DNA from 2 places in the Heyndrickxia sporothermodurans genome. Region 2 is predicted to be linked to the other one. Evidence: riboswitches for the same ligand, from Rfam matches in the RefSeq annotation. Region 2 holds a riboswitch; the other holds the start of a gene.
The links. A riboswitch is a leader RNA that binds a small molecule or an ion and turns the genes downstream of it on or off. The one in region 2 is predicted to bind FMN.
Positions count from the first base shown of each region.

Region 1: linked by a shared signal. The riboswitch ahead of B5V89_RS07860 (ECF transporter S component) and the one ahead of ribD (bifunctional diaminohydroxyphosphoribosylaminopyrimidine deaminase/5-amino-6-(5-phosphoribosylamino)uracil reductase RibD) in region 2 are both predicted to bind FMN.

Region 1 covers NZ_NAZB01000019.1:49,436-54,405, reverse strand. Annotated here, with positions in the region: gene B5V89_RS07880 (CPBP family intramembrane glutamic endopeptidase) at 1-325, opposite strand, end outside; gene B5V89_RS07875 (RecQ family ATP-dependent DNA helicase) at 322-1,773, opposite strand; gene B5V89_RS07870 (YpbB family protein) at 1,776-2,828, opposite strand; gene B5V89_RS07865 (ferredoxin) at 3,046-3,297, shown strand; gene B5V89_RS07860 (ECF transporter S component) at 3,334-3,906, opposite strand; FMN riboswitch at 4,126-4,271, opposite strand; gene B5V89_RS07855 (M23 family metallopeptidase) at 4,362-4,970, opposite strand, start outside.
Region 2 covers NZ_NAZB01000021.1:218,585-223,554, reverse strand. Annotated here, with positions in the region: gene B5V89_RS11010 (glycerate kinase) at 1-826, shown strand, start outside; FMN riboswitch at 883-1,030, shown strand; gene ribD (bifunctional diaminohydroxyphosphoribosylaminopyrimidine deaminase/5-amino-6-(5-phosphoribosylamino)uracil reductase RibD) at 1,246-2,328, shown strand; gene ribE (riboflavin synthase) at 2,344-3,003, shown strand; partial or broken gene ribB (3,4-dihydroxy-2-butanone-4-phosphate synthase) at 3,016-3,624, shown strand; gene ribH (6,7-dimethyl-8-ribityllumazine synthase) at 3,659-4,126, shown strand; gene B5V89_RS10985 (hypothetical protein) at 4,295-4,970, shown strand, end outside.

The DNA of each region.
Region 1 (4,970 bases), on a different contig from region 2:
TGACAGCAGCCAAAAAGGCAATTTCTAAAATAGAACGATTCTTAAAAATTTTTTCATTAATTCCGCCATCATCGTAAAAATGATCGGGAAGTATTTTCATACAAACAACATCTAAAACAACAATAGCAATTCCATTTGTTATCCCAAGTGTAAAAATAGATGAATTTAATTGAAATAAAGTTAAAAAAGACGAAAAGTCTTTAAATAAAAAGAAGGACGAAATCATTGCAATGACTACTAGGATTAATTGAGTGATATATAAATGAAAAGATAATTCCTCTTTTGTTAACTGTTTAATGATTTCGGCTTGCTTATTTCTTTTCATTCTTTATCGCCTCTTAATAATAAATTCTTCAACAATAATTGCCAATTTTCATTTTGACCTTCAATAGTTTCCGGAATGTCAGTTTGATAATTTTCGATATGTACACCGCAAACATCGCAACAATCTTTTACATTCGTAACTTTCCGTTCCTGAAAGTATCGTAAAATACCTTCGCGTCGACATGTCGTAGATTTTACCCATTTTACCATTTCATTTAATTTTTTTTGTTTATATTGCACACGAAAATCACGAATCCGTTTAACACGTTTTTCCACTACACTCTTATCATACTTCTTTTGATAATAGGTTAAAAACCGCAATTGTATTTCTGTTAAGTTAAGTAGCGATGCCTCATTACTATTCTTATTTAATAAAAAAAATTGTTCAATCTGATCATCCGACGGTAATTCATTTTCAAAGATTTGTAATGGTAAAAATTCATCTCCCGGTGAATACAAAAGTATGGCAATACTTTTTTTACCGTCCCTTCCTGCTCGTCCAATCTCTTGCAAATATGAGTCCAGTTGATAAGGCATATGAAAATGGATAACAAAACGAATATTTTCTTTATTAACGCCCATCCCGAATGCACTTGTTGCACAAATGACTTGTAATTGATTATGTAAAAATTGTTGTTGAATTAATATTCTTTGTTCTCTATCCATTCCCCCATGGTAGGCAGCCGTTTGAGCAATTCCATTATTTCTTAGTAAAGCGGCCATTTCTTCTGTTAACCGTTTGCTAGAAAAATAAATGATTCCCGGCTTTTGCAGTTGTTTTACAAATTGTAGTAACTTTTTAACTTTATCATTATAATTGGTCGTTTCTTCTACAACTAGTGCAATATTCGGACGGTCAACAGAATATATTAATTGATTTACATCGTCTAAATTTAAATGTTTTATTATATCGGCTCTAACATCTTCCGTAGCTGTAGCAGTCAATGCAAGGGTAGTTGGATTTTTCAGCTCGGATCGTATCGTACTCAAACTTAAATAATCTGGTCTGAAATCAGGGCCCCATTGCGAGATACAGTGGGCCTCATCTACGACAAAAAGCGAAATATCCATTTGCTTTAGTTTTTGTAATACTTCGTTATTCGTTAACATTTCAGGAGAAGTGTATATAAATCGATAATTTTGTAGTGAATGAATAATTTGTCTTCGTTCCTTCGGTTCTAAAAAAGAATTTAATGCGGTAACTCTTTTTTCTCCGTTTATTTTTAACTGTTCAACTTGATCTTGCATTAGTGAAAGTAAGGGGGAGACAATAATAACAATACCTTTAAGCAAATAACCAGGAAGTTGATAACATAATGATTTTCCTGTTCCGGTAGGCAGAACAGCTAATGTATGCTTTCCTTCCAAAACCGAAGTAATGACCTCTTCTTGTCCAATCCGAAACATATCATAGCCAAACCGTTTATTTAAATGGTCATATAAATTTATTTTCATTCCCATTCCCCTTGTTTTGCGAGAGCTAATCGAATTTGGAAATATGTAACTTCTCCGACTGTTTCCTTAATTGGTTTCAGTTTTTTGGGTGAAATTCTCTCGGAAACGTTTATAATTTTTTGCTCTAATTCTTTATTCAAGTACGGTGAAATATCAAAATCAGAATTGTTTAAAACAATTTCTACGATATGGTCTTGAATCGTACTTTCCTTTAACTTTCTTTTCTTTGCAACTTCAGAGACATTATAACCTTTGTTTATTAATAAAAATGTTTCGTATGTGGAATTTGTAAGTGGTATATTGCGATATTTATCTGACAATAACGTATACAATATCGGATATTGCTTTTTATCATTTATACAAGTATCTATTATATAGTGAATTAATAACAAATAACGAAACCAATAATCATATTTATCTAGGGAGAAATGCTCTGCTGCTTGATCCATCGTCATTCCAATTTGATTTTGGCCAGTTAAACGAATGATAAAAAGCAAAGGATCTTCGGGCGGGTTATTAGAAAAGATGGAAGTTAATTCCTGATAAAGCTGTTTTGCTTGGTGTTCTTTGTCGCTTTTTTGACTTTTCAGGAATGACTTAACCCACCTTTGAACCTCTACATCACTTTGAATTGGGTAATACTTTTTTTTATTATAAATAGCATTTGATAAAACTTGTATTAATAAATTTAGCCGCTTCCAGAAAACGATAGCGATATCTTGGTATTTTAGCCCATTAAAATATTGTGGAATTGGTCGATGGTTAAAATAAGTGTTCAGTTCTTTTTCTCCATCGGGTGTTACAGTATATTTATTCAGTTCCGTTTCTCTAATTAGACCCTTTATTTTAAGATCTTGAACGGCAGCATCAAATGTTCTTCTTTTTAAAGGGGGAAAGAATTGAAAAAACTGTCCGATTCTAAATAAGTGAGCATCCTGAATAGTTTGAGATGATTTTTTCCCTTTTAACAAATGATAAATCGAAAATACTGTTCGTGATCCATTTAATTTTTTTAACATCAGTAATATTAAGGCTTGTAAAAACGTCATTTGTTTTTACCCCTTTTGTCTTTTTATGTCTAATTTTATCATGAAAGTGTTGATTATTGTTAATATTATTGCTTACAAATGAGACGCATAAAAAATTAAAAACTTTATTTTAATCCTTATCTATTGAAAAGTACTGTAATGAGTTTTATTATAATGAAGGATGTAATGGTCATTTTAAAGGTTAATGAATGATATAGATTATTAGGAGGTCACATATATGCCAAAATATACAATTGTTGATCAAGATACATGTATTGCTTGTGGTGCTTGTGGAGCTGCGGCACCGGATATTTATGACTACGACGATGAAGGTATCGCTTATGTCATTTTAGACGAAAATAAAGGTGTAGTAGAAATCCCCGATATTTTAGAGGATGATATGATTGATGCTTTCGAAGGCTGTCCTACTGACTCTATAAAAGTAGCGGACGAGCCTTTTGATGGAAATCCTTTAAAATTTGAAGACTAAAAAAGCAAGTGCATGTAATAATGCACTTGCTCTTTTTTATATATTATTAATCTGGGCTTGTTTATTGATCCACTTTTGCATTTTTGCAAATATAAGCATAAATATGATCGTAACTAATGCCCCTTTTATAAGATTAAATGGCAATATACCAGCCACGATATAATCCTTTACATTTCCAACATCAATATGCAACAATGCTAAGTAAGCAGGAAGAATAATGATGTAATTGAGCACACTCATTAAAACAGCCATGATAATGGTTCCGATAATTAGAGCAAATGTCATTCCTATTTTTGTTTTCATACGATTGTAAACAAAATAAGTTGGAAGTACGAATAAGAGTCCAGCGATAAGATTAGCTACATTCCCGATTGGAATTCCTACATCACTAATATGGGTTAAGTAATCTAATAAATTTTTTATCACTTCAACTATTATTGCTCCGATAGGTCCAAAAATGAGTGCTGCAATTAATGCGGGTATATCGCTAAAATCAACGGTTAGATATGAATAGACTGGCAGTACAGGAAACTTAATGAACATTAGAACATATGCCACACTACTCAACATGGCAACACCAACAAATTCCTTTAAACGTAATTTTCTCAACTCTCTCTCTCCTTTTGAGATTCATCTCATGTCAGAAGAAAGTGGCCTTAAGCATACAATAAATAAACCCCCAAGGAAATTACCTTGAGGGAGAATTAATGGCATGCTCAAATAATATTCAAAAATGCAATTTTTGAATAAATTCAAATTTTACTTTTGAACAGCTTCAAAAGTATTTTGAACATAACTATCCAAGCCTGCATTTATGAATACCGGCACCTCCATCTTCTCCCATCCAGACTGTACTGTCGGCTTTGGAATCTCACCAAATCCTGCCCAAAATTTCTAGGCTCGCGGGCTAATAAGCATGTTAAAAAAGCTTCATTACCGCCGGTCGGGAATTTCACCCTGCCCCGAAGACGAATCATATTATTTTTACATGTAAATTATATCTTAAATACATTATTTTGTGAAGCGATTTGTTTTGATTTCAATGTTTTATATTCTTTCCATTGTTATTTATTTGCTTTTATTATGATTTTTTGTTTTGGATGGATGAGATCAATATTTTCTAACTCATTCCATGATTTTAGTTGTTGGATTGAAACATGATAGAATCGGGAAATTTTACTCAATGTATCCCCTGACTTGACGACATATACTTTCTCGTTTTTCAACTTATTGCCTACTTCATATTTTTCTTGTCTTGATTTCGATACTTGTTTAGGTTTTTCTATATTTTTTCCAATAAATGCTCTAGCCGCATTATTTGTCTTTGTTTCACTTACCGTTAATTTTCCAGATACATTAACTACGCCATACGGATCATGATTTAAAGCAAAAACATATTGCCCTATTTCCCCTTTACCAAATACTAAAAAAGGATCAATCGCATTTTCCTTATGAATTTTCCATTTACCTTTATGTACTTCAAAGTGGAGATGTATGCCTGTCGATTGCCCGGTATTACCCATCAAACCGATTTTGTCTCCTTTTTTTACCTTTTGGCCTTCATTTACAATTCGTTTATTCAAATGGGCATAAACTGTCTCATATCCGTTATCGTGGTGAATAAAAATAACATTTCCATATGACCCGGAATAGTAAGAACGAACCACTTTACC
Region 2 (4,970 bases):
CAATCCAATTTTAACAACAACCTATGGTACAGGCGAACTTATTTTAAGAGCTCTGGATTTCGGTGTCAAAAAAATTATTATTGGTCTAGGGGGAAGTGCAACAAATGATGGGGGAGCAGGGATGGCGCAAGCACTTGGCGCAAAACTTCTCAATATTCAAAAGGAACAAATTAGTTTTGGCGGCGGTGCCCTCTCAGCTTTAAAAACAATTGATATTTCGCAAATGGATCCACGATTATCAAATATCCAATTTATTGTAGCATGTGATGTGGACAACCCATTAACCGGAGCAAACGGCGCATCTGCTATTTTTGGACCACAAAAAGGTGCAACACAAGAGATGGTCACACGTTTGGACAAAAACTTAACGCATTTTGCAGACATCATAAAAAAAGAACTGCATAAAAACGTTGACAGTGTTCCGGGAGCAGGTGCGGCAGGGGGAATGGGAGCCGGCATGTTAGCCTTTTTCAATGCCGAATTAAAACGGGGAATCGATATTATCACTCAAACATTGAAACTAGAAACCCATCTCGAAGGGGCGGAACTCGTCATTACTGGCGAAGGGAAAATAGATGGACAAACCATCTTTGGCAAGACACCAATCGGGGTTGCAAAACTAGCAAAAAAGAAGGGAATTCCAGTAATCGGAATCGCGGGATATATTGAAGACAAAAATGGGAGAGTAAGAGAAGAAGGAATCGACGCCTTATTTTCAATTGTCCCAGGTGCTACATCACTCGAAGATGCCATGACAAATGCTTATGAATATCTGAAAAATTGTTCTGAAAATATCGCTAGAGTCATCGACATGTTCAAAAAATAAAAATTCTTCTATTTGCTTATTTATTTTTTTTCTGTATAATTGTCACTAAAATAAATACTATCCTTCGGGGCAGGGTGAAATTCCCTACCGGCGGTGATGAAGCTGCAATGCTTCTTAGTCCGTGACCCGGTTAACAATTGTTAAACGGTGGATCTGGTGAAACTCCGGAGCCGACAGTTAAAGTCTGGATGGGAGAAGGAAAAAATAAAAAGTATTGGTAAGATGGCTATCTCTACCTTTCTTTCTTATTGTGTAAAAAAATGGTTTGATGAAATATCATACCTTTTTTCACTGTACATAAAATTAGAAAGGGAAGTCTATTCTTCACCTTTATTTCCTATACCCATAAAGAGTAACCCCTGAAGAAGCAAATTCTTTAGGGGTTTTTTATATTTTTATTAAGATAAGGAGCTTATAAAATGAATGACCAATACTACATGCAGCTAGCCATCGATATTGCAAAAAGTACGAAAGGTCAAACCACTCCTAATCCAGCCGTCGGGGCAGTGATTGTAAAAAACAACCAAGTAGTTGGGATCGGTGCACATGTCAAAGCAGGGGATTCACATGCTGAAGTACATGCCATTCAAATGGCCAAAGGGAGAACGAAAGACGCAACGATGTATGTCACCCTTGAACCTTGCAGCCATTTTGGAAAAACCCCTCCATGTTCAAAGCTATTGATTGAATCGGGGATAAAAAGAGTAGTGATTGCAACAAAAGATCCAAATCCGAAAGTGGCCGGAGAAGGAATCGAGACGATGAAAGCAGCTGGAATAAATGTAGAGGTCGGTTTACTCGAAAAAGAAGCCACCCAACTGAATCAAGTATTCTTTCATTTCATCCGAACGGGTTTGCCTTTTGTCACTTTGAAATCGGCAACAAGTCTAGATGGGAAAACAGCAACAAAAACTGGGAGGAGTAAATGGATTACAAGTCAGGAGGCAAGAGAGGATGTCCATTATTTCCGGCATATTCATGATGCGATTCTAGTAGGGGTCAATACGATTATTAAAGATAATCCAAGTTTAACAACAAGATTAAACGGTGGCGGGAAAAATCCTGTAAGAATTATCCTTGATACCCATCTTCGAACCCCTATCGATGCAAAAGTAATGGAGCAACAGGATGAGGAAACATGGATTGTTACAAGCATGCATGTGGACGAGAAAAGAAAAGTTACTTATCAAAACAAAGGTGTTCAAATCATTAACATGCAAACACCAACGATAGAAATAAAGCCTATGCTAAAACTTTTAGCAGAAAAAGGGATATGCTCTATTTTTGTCGAGGGTGGAGCAGAAGTACATGGCAGCTTTTTAAAGGAAAGGGCATTTCAACAAATGATAACTTATATTGCACCAAAACTAATTGGAGGAAAAACTGCCCCTACTTCGTTTGGTGGAGAAGGAATCAAAGAAATAGAGGATGCCATGAATGTTGATATTACCGACGTTAAAATGATTGGAAAAGATATTCGAATTACAGCAACTCCCATGTAAAGGTGGTGAATGAAGATGTTTACCGGAATTATCGAAGAAATTGGTCGTGTGAAAAATATCAAACAATCGGCTCAATCAATCGAATTAACAATTCATGCTAACAAAATAATGAAGGATATGCACAATGGAGACAGTATTTCCGTTAATGGAGTATGTTTGACGGTTACCTCATTTTCCAACGATGAGTTTCATTTAGATGTCATGCCTGAAACAATAAAATCTACTAGTTTAATAGAACTAAAAAATGGATCAAAAGTAAATCTTGAACGAGCAATGTCTTCGCAAGGTAGATTTGGCGGCCATTTCGTTTCAGGGCATGTGGAAGGAGTTGGAACGATAAAGAACATAAAAAACGTTTCCAATGCCCGATATTATGAAATCAAAGCAGATGCCGAGATCATCAAATACACGATTTTAAAAGGATCCGTTGCAATTGACGGAACTAGTTTGACGGTTTTTGAAGTGAGCGATTCTACTTTTACAATTTCATTAATCCCTCATACGCTATCTGAAACGATTCTAAGTGAGAAAGGAGTAGGAGACCTAGTAAATATCGAATGCGATATGCTTGGAAAATATATTGAGCATTTCGTTCATTCTCGATTTTCGGATACGCAAGAAGAAAATAAAACAGCAATAACCTATGACATGTTACAAAAAAATGGCTTTGCATAAGGAGTGATGGATATGTTTGATTCAATAGAAGAAGCAATACATGAATTAAAGGCAGGAAATGTAATCATCGTTTGTGATGATGAAAATCGAGAAAACGAAGGTGATTTTATCGCTTTAGCTGACAAAGCCACACCTGCTGTCATTAATTTCATGATTACATACGGAAAAGGTCTCGTCTGTGTTCCGTTAGAAGAAAAAATTGCAAAAAGTCTACGATTAAATCCAATGACTGAAGAAAATACCGATCCATTTGGAACAGCTTTTACGATTAGTATTGACCATATTTCAACCACGACAGGTATATCAGCAATGGAACGCTCAATGACGATTCAGTCGTTAGTGAATGGAAAAGCGATGCCATCTGATTTCAAACGACCAGGTCACGTATTCCCACTAATCGCAAAAGACGGCGGTGTATTAAAAAGAGCAGGACATACTGAAGCCGCAGTAGACTTAGCGAAACTAGCCGGGGCGTCGCCTGCAGGAGTCATCTGTGAAGTGATTAAAGAAGATGGAACGATGGCAAGAGTCAATGATTTGCGTATGATAGCGGATCAATTTCAGCTGAAAATGATTACGATTCAAGACTTAATCAATTATCGGAAAGAAATCGAAAGAGTAGGAAGTATTATCTAATTATAGGGAGGCTTTTAAAATGGGAACAATTTTTGAAGGAAATTTAGTAGGATCAGGATTGAAAATTGGAATTGTCGTAGGTAGATTTAATGAATTTATTACGAATAAGCTGCTAAGCGGTTCAATTGACGCACTTAAACGACATGGTGTAAATGAAGACGATGTGGATGTTGCGTGGGTTCCGGGTGCATTTGAAATCCCATTAGTTGCACAGAAATTAGCGAAAACGGACAAGTATGACGCGGTAATCACATTAGGAACGGTTATTAGGGGATCTACACCACATTTTGATTATGTATGTAATGAAGCGGCAAAAGGAGTAGCAGCTATTTCATTAAATACAGGAATTCCAGTCATTTTCGGGATATTAACAACTGATTCCATTGAGCAAGCAATTGAAAGAGCAGGTACAAAAGCAGGAAATAAAGGCTGGGATGCTGCAGTATCCGCGATTGAAATGGCGAATTTAGTTAAAATTGTAGAATAGGTGATTGTAATGATGAAAACTTCCTAAGTATAACTTGGGGAGTTTTTTCATCTGCTATAGTTCTAGAGTTAAAAAAGTTAGGGTGGCGGTAAATTTTACACAGGTAATAAACAAACTAATATGTGGAAAACTATGATGAAATAAATATTTTTTATAAAGGTGGATTTAGTGAACAACTATACGAATGACAACACCGCCAGAAGATATAAAGCCCATGTTAGTATTTTAGGGACAACTCAACTGCATTTAAGAAATCCTTATATTATTGCTTGGTGGTCAGCAGCATTCCCTGGATTCGGGCATTTGCTTTTATCTAAATATCTTAGAGGGTATGCATTATTTATTTGGGAAGTTATCGTCAATATTAACGCGCATGTTAATGCTTCAATGATTTATTCCTTTCAGGGGAATATCAGTATGGCAAAAGAGGTATTAGACACAAGGTGGCTTCTTATGTATATTCCCGTTTATCTTTTTGCTATTTGGGACAGTTATCGGATAACAGTAGATATGAACAGAGTTTATGTGTTAGCCGAGCGAGAGGAACATCGTTATAATTCTTATTCGATAGGTGCATTAGAGATTAACTATCTGGATAAGCGAAATCCAGTTGTTGCTGTGATGTGGTCTTTGTTTATCCCTGGTTTAGGACAGCTCTATATTCATAGAATTTTAACTGCTTTCTTTGTCATTATATGGTTAGTTATTTTTTATTATTGTTCGCATATTCAAGAAGCTGTTGTGTTTTTGTTTTTAGGTAAAGTAAAAGAAGCAACCGCGGTGTTAAATCCTGAATGGCTCCTTTTTATTCCTTCACACTATGGGTTTGCTATTTATGATTCTT